Regions from separate parts of the Paraburkholderia caffeinilytica genome, predicted to be linked through region 1. Evidence: predicted binding sites of a transcription regulator. Region 1 holds the regulator's gene; the other holds the start of a gene.
The links. The regulator LexA, encoded in region 1, represses DNA repair genes until DNA is damaged. The targets are predictions, from matches to a motif close to ACTGTATNNNNATACAGT.
Positions count from the first base shown of each region.

Region 1 (3,324 bases):
CGACATCCTGCAGGAAGGGGTGGACTGGCTCACCGAACGCGGCGTGACCGCACAAGGGCATTTTGCGTTTGGCCATCCGATCGACGAGATCGCCAATCTCGCCAGCGAATTGCATGTCGACCTCGTGGTGGTCGGCCACCGTTGCCGCACCGGTCTGTCACGATGGTGGATGGGCGCGGGGAATACACAACTGCTCGACCGGGTCTCGTGCAGCATTCTGGTGGCGTGCTCCTCTGCGCAGGAGCAGCAAGCGGCGGCGGCTTGACGCACGGCGAGAGGAGGGCGCGGGCTGGGCTGAATAAGCCGAACTGAATCGGCTGAACTGAATCAGCTGAATGTGGCACGCGACCGAACGGTCGCGCGTTCACGGCGATCGTTCGGCCAAACTATGATTCGCACCTACGCCCCCGTCGATTGCGCCTGCCGGGCGATCACTTGTTCAAATCGACCGCGGCCAGTTTCCACGTGAACAAACCTTCGCGCCGCAAGATCGCCGAGTAGCGCGCGTCGCCAGCGCCATGCTGGTAGTTGACGACGAACTCGTTGAGGCCGCGGTAGCCCGCCGTGGTTTGCGGCGGCTGCGGTGGCGCGGCGCTGTTCCCCTTGTTAGCTGCGCCGTTGGCAGTATTGCCGGGAACAGGGGGTGTCGGTTCTTGTGCAGGCGCCGTTGTGGCCGGCGGATTGCCGGCGCCCGCTGGAACAGGTGGTCGTTCTCCCGGGTTGCCGCGCGGCGGCATGCCGTTCAGCAATGCCGCGACGCCGTCGGGTGTCGCATAAGCGTCGACCAGGGGGCCGATCAACGCCACACCGATCATCGCGCCAATCGCCGCGAACGGATTGCCGGTGCCCTGGGTGTCGAGCCGGCGTGTCAACAGGCCGGTGACCTGCTGCTTCAGGCTCTCGCGCAATGCGGGAAAGTCGACGTATTCATTGACGGTTTGCGCATCGCGCGCATCCGCCGCGCGTTTGAGGTTATTCAGCGCCATGTAAGGCGACGCGTAACCGAACCCCAACGCGACGATCACCGCAATCACAATCAAGGTGACGATCAGTGGCCGGGTGGCGTTGCGCCTCGTACGTGTTGAAACTGCCATCGAGTGGGGCTCTCCATCAGAGGGGATCTAACGTGGACCGCTGTCACGCGAAAACGATCCCACGCGATGCGATATTCGAGAAGGCGCGAGCGAGTGAAACACGACTGAAACACTTTACGCCCGGCGTCGCACAGCCGCACAGCCGCAGTGGAATGCCGCGCACGGGCGAGGACAGTTTATGACTCGAACACCGCGCCGTGCACGTTGGCTTCATCTGCGATGCAACGGTCGATCATGCGGCACACGGCGTCTACCGTGCCCACCATGATCAGCCGCGACGGACCGTGATATACGCGCACCGGCGCGCGACGCGCGGGTTCAGCCGTATTCAGCCCGGAATTCAACGATACGCGAGCAAAAGCCGGCAGCGAGGACGGCAGGCTCGATACGCCGGCGGGCGCGTCGAACAGTGACGGAGTAACGGCGGAGGACGCCTCGATCAGTGAGCAAGGCACCAGCTTGCGCAGATGACGCAGACGACCGAACTGGCGAAAAGGCAGCAGGCGGGCAAGGCGTTCCATGAGTCTCTCCAGGCGATTCAACGTTGGGGCAGCTTTGGGTTGGCTGGCGAGCCAGAAGCGAGCAGGGGTTAGAACTCGCCAGGGCGGATCAGCCCGACGGCGATACCCTCGAGCGCAAATTCCGCGCTGCCGGTTTCAACGAAGATGTTCTCGTAATCGGGGTTCTCGGCGATCAGCTCGATACCGTTCGGCCGCCGCTTCAAGCGCTTGACCGTCACGTCGTCGCCGAGGCGCGCGATGATGATCTGGCCGTCTTTGGCCTCGCTTCTCTTCTGCACCGCGAGCAGGTCGCCGTCGAAGATGCCCGCGTCGCGCATGGACAGCCCGCGTACCTTCAGCAGGTAGTCCGGCTTGCTCGAGAACAGCGCCGGGTCGCACGCGTAGTGCTGCGAGATATGTTCCTGCGCGAGGATCGGGCTACCCGCGGCAACCCGGCCGATCAGCGGCAACGACAGTTGCATGATGCTGGCGTGCGGCAGCGTGAACTGGTACGGCGAATCTTCCGCCCCGCCCAGCAGGCGAATGCCGCGCGATGCGCCGGCCGCGAGTTCGATCACGCCCTTGCGAGCCAGCGCCCGCAAATGCTCTTCTGCCGAGTTGGCCGAGCTGAACCCCAGTTCGGCGGCGATCTCCGCGCGGGTAGGCGGAAAGCCGGTGCGTTCGATGGCCCGGCGGATCAGATCGAAAACCTGCTGCTGTCGTGCGGTGAGTTTGGTCATAGCGCCACTGTATGTATGAACAGGTGACTGTATTTTTATACAGTATTCCGCGCAATTCAAGCTTTACTTTAAGTTCGTGACTTTGGGTGGCGCTCCAGCGTCGTCCAAGGACGCCATAACACCCGTTTTCGTGCCGCAACGCCTTATCCGGCCGTCATTACCACTTTTGCGTATTAAAAAATGAAGAAACATTATTTTTAATGATGAAAGCTCTTCGATAGACTGCCCTTCGAGTTGGCGCTCATGTGCACGTGACCGCGACGCAAGACAACACCACACGCTGTTTCAGCGGACCACAACGCGGAGAAAGTTGGCATGAATCACCAAGGCACGGGGCTGGCTGGCAGGACCAGAAAACTTATCGCGGCGCTCGCATTCGGCGCAGCCGGCACGATCGCCGCGGTTGGCGTCACGGCGCAGGCACATGCAGCCGACGCCACGTTGCTGAACGTGTCGTACGACCCGACACGCGAGCTTTACCAGGACGTCAACCAGGCATTCGGCAAGGAATGGAAGGCGAAAACGGGCGAGACGATCACCTTCAAGCAGTCGCACGGCGGCTCGGGTGCGCAAGCACGCTCGGTGCTGGACGGTTTGCAGGCGGACGTGGTGACGCTGGCTCTTGCCTACGACATCGACGCGCTGGCTAACAAGGGTCTGCTCGACAAGGGCTGGCAAAAGCGTTTGCCGGACAACGCCTCGCCGTACACGTCGACGATCGTGTTTCTGGTGCGCAAGGGCAACCCGAAGCACATCAAGGATTGGGACGATCTGATCAAGCCGGGTGTGTCGATCGTCACGCCGAATCCGAAGACCTCGGGCGGCGCGCGCTGGAACTACCTGGCCGCTTGGGCCTATGCGGAACATCAGCCGGGCGGCAACGACCAGAAGGCCAAGGAATTTGTCGGCAAGCTTTATAAGAATGCCGGCGTGCTGGATTCGGGCGCACGTGGCGCGACCACCAGCTTCGTGCAACGCGGTATCGGCGAT
Region 1 covers NZ_CP031467.1:3,901,443-3,904,766, forward strand. Annotated here, with positions in the region: gene DSC91_RS33705 (universal stress protein) at 1-265, shown strand, start outside; gene DSC91_RS33710 (DUF2939 domain-containing protein) at 432-1,094, opposite strand; gene DSC91_RS33715 (hypothetical protein) at 1,271-1,615, opposite strand; gene lexA (transcriptional repressor LexA) at 1,684-2,334, opposite strand; gene DSC91_RS33725 (sulfate ABC transporter substrate-binding protein) at 2,650-3,324, shown strand, end outside.

Region 2 (3,324 bases), on a different replicon from region 1:
CCAAGCAAGACGCCGCGCGCCAATCCATCGCGTATCGGTCATCCGCCGCGGGCTTCGGCGGCTGCCCAGAACGATGCGCAAGACAACCCGCAGCACGCCGCCAAACCCGACGCCGTGGCGATTCCCGTGCCGCCGGAAAGCGCTGCCGTGACGCAGCATTCGATCCGGCTCAACGGCCGCAAGATCGACTACACGGCGACCGCGGGCAACCTGCTGCTGCGTGACAGAACCGGCCAGGCGAATGCGAGCGTCTTCTATGTCGCCTACACGGTCGCCACCAAAGCGCCGTCGACGCGCCCCGTCACCTTCCTCTTCAACGGCGGACCGGGTTCGGGCAGCGTGTTCCTGATGATCGGCTCCTTCGGACCGAAACGGGTACGCACGGCGAGTCCCGCGATTACACCGCCCGCACCGTATGCGCTGGACGACAACCCCGACAGTCTGCTCGACACCACCGATCTGGTCTTTATCGATGCCGTCGGCGCGGGCCTGTCGAGGGTCGTCGGACACGGCACGGGGAAGGACTTCTGGGGTGTCGATAAAGACCTCGACGCGTTCTCGCAATTCATCGACCGCTATCTGACGATCAACCAGCGCTGGAATTCGCCGAAGTACCTGCTCGGCGAATCGTACGGCACCGCGCGTGCCGCGATGCTCGCGTATCAGCTTGGGCAAAACAATATCGCGCTGAATGGCGTGATCCTGATGTCGTCCGTACTCGATTCATCCGCGTTCTCACCCGGCTTCGATTTCAAGAGCGAAAGCTACTTGCCGAGCTTCGCGGCCATCGCGTGGTACCACGACAAGATCGTGCCGAAACCGGCCAGCCTGCCGGCCTTTCTCGACGAGGCCCGCGCGTTCGCACGCGGGCCTTATGCGCAGGCACTCGCGCAAGGCGACGCGTTGCCCGACGCTGAGCGCGACGAGATCGCCGCACGTGTCGCGCAGTTCACCGGACTCGACGTCGACTACGTGAAGCGAAGCCGCCTGCGTCTCTATCCATCGCGCTTTCGCGATCAATTGCTGCGCGATCAGTCACGCAGCATCGGCCGTTTCGATGCACGCTTCAAAGGACTCGAGTACGACGGCGTGTCCGAGCGTCCCGATTACGACGCCTCGGTGAGCAGCGTGGCGAGCGCTTTCGACGCGGCGCTTCACCAGCATCTTGGGGAAGACCTGCACTTCACGCCCGCTGACCGCTATCGCGTCTTCAACGACGACGCGTTGACGCAGTGGGACTGGAAACACCGTGCGTGGTGGGGAGAACACTTGTCCGTGCCGTATGCGGCGGGCGATCTCGCCGAAGCGATGCGGCAGAATCCGCACCTGCGCGTGCTGTCGCTGAACGGCTATTTCGACCTTGCCACGCCGTTCTATGCGACCGAGTACGCGCTCGCGCATCTGGGCATCGATGCGCCGCTGCGCGCCAACGTGCACATCGCCTATTACCCGACCGGCCACATGATCTATCTCGACGATGCCGCGTTGCATGCGCTCAAGCGCGACCTGGCGAGCTTCTATGCGGCGGGCGCGAGTAGGTAGTCGGCGCGCTGGGGTGCGGCGTGCGGCATCTGGTGGTGTGGGTGGCCGCCTAAGAAATCGGGGCAACCACCCCGTCAACCGTGACTTTGCCTCCGGATCGGCCGTCCCCTCCACCGGTTTTGATATCATGACTGTATAAACATACAGGTTTCGTGAAAACCCCCGTGGCGACAGATGCTCCGTCAGACATCCGCTCTGATGCCCTTTATTACCTGCTGAATTTCGAGCGTGCGTTGGCGTGGCTCGCCGAGCGTTACGCCGACTTGCTGGACGCGCACGAACACGGCTTCCTGCGTGATTTTTCCGCTTTGCCGCAGCCGTCGCGCACCTTGCTGGTTCGCATGCTGATGCGCAAGGGCGCGCTGTTCCGCGCCAGCCGTCTTTCTTACGGCGAGATCGGCTGCCCCGTCCAGGCAGTGGCGCCGCTGGCCGCGCTCGGCTGGGTCGATACCGAACCGGACCTGTCGCTCGACGAGCTGTTCGCGCTCACCACGCGTCCCGAGTTGCTGCAGATCTTTGCGGACGCCATCGCGTCGATCCCCGGCGCGAAGGGTTTGCGCAAACCTGAGCTGCTGGAAACGTTGAGGCCGTTTTACGAAGGCAACAGCGAAGGCGAGGAACAAGGCGCCACTGCGCGTCCATTGTCCGCATGGCACACGCAAACGGCCGACCGTGTCTTCCACGTCGCCATCGCGCCTCTTTGCGAACGTCTGCGCCTGATGTTCTTCGGCAATCTGCAACAGGACTGGTCGGAGTTCGTGCTTGCCGACCTCGGCGTGTTCCAGTACGAGAAGGTTGCGTTCGCGCCGTCGTCGCGTGCATTCCAGCAACGCGCGGACGTCGACGTCTATCTTGCGTTGCATGCGTGCCGCGAAGCGCTCGAATGGCTGCCCACGGATGACGCGGAGTCCGGGGCGATCGAGGCACTCGTTGCCGCGATCGGCGCGATCGAAACCTCGAACCCCTGGCTCGAAACGCGTCGCGCGAAACTGCTGTTTCGTCTCGGCCAGCATTGCGAGCGTCGGCAGAACTGGCCCGCTGCGCTCGCTGTCTATGCGCGCTGCGCGTGGCCCGGCGCGCGTCATCGGCGCCTGCGTGTGCTTGAGCGCAGCGAACGATTCGACGAAGCCTTCACCCTCGCTTCACAAGCCGCTGCCGGACCTGAAAGCGAAGAGGAAGCGCAGCGCGTCGCGCGCATGTTGCCGCGTTTGCAGCGCAAGCGTGGCGAGCCGGTGGCGCGTGTGTCTGCCGCACGGCCGGTCGAGCGCAGCACGCTGGTGCTGCCGAGGCCGCACGCGCCGCAACCGGTCGAATACGTCGCGCGCGATTATTTGACTTGCGAGTCGGCGCCGGTTCATTACGTCGAAAACGCGCTGATCAACTCGCTGTTCGGCTTGCTGTGCTGGGAGCCGGTGTTCGCGGCGCTGCCCGGCGCGTTTTTCCATCCGTTCCAGCGGGGGCCGGCTGATCTGCATGCGCCGGATTTTCACGCGCGCCGCGCCGGACAGTTTGCCGCGTGTCTCGCGCAACTCGAGAGCAGTGCCTATCGCGAGACGATTCAGCGGCATCTGCAAAGCAAGGCGGGTCTGCAATCGCCATTCGTATTCTGGGGCTTGCTGACGCCGGAACTGGTCGCGCTGGCGCTCGATTGCCTGCCTGCCGCGCATCTGAAACTATGGTTCGAGCGTCTGCTGCGCGACATCCGCGGCAACCGCTCCGGCCTGCCGGATCTGATTCGTTTCTGGCCAGCCGAGCGTCGCTATGAACTGATCGAAGTGAAAG
Region 2 covers NZ_CP031466.1:1,311,684-1,315,007, forward strand. Annotated here, with positions in the region: gene DSC91_RS05940 (S10 family peptidase) at 1-1,542, shown strand, start outside; gene DSC91_RS05945 (VRR-NUC domain-containing protein) at 1,707-3,324, shown strand, end outside.
Region 2: DSC91_RS05945 (VRR-NUC domain-containing protein) is a predicted target of LexA. The motif match lies at 1,673-1,690, and genes of this name have one in related genera.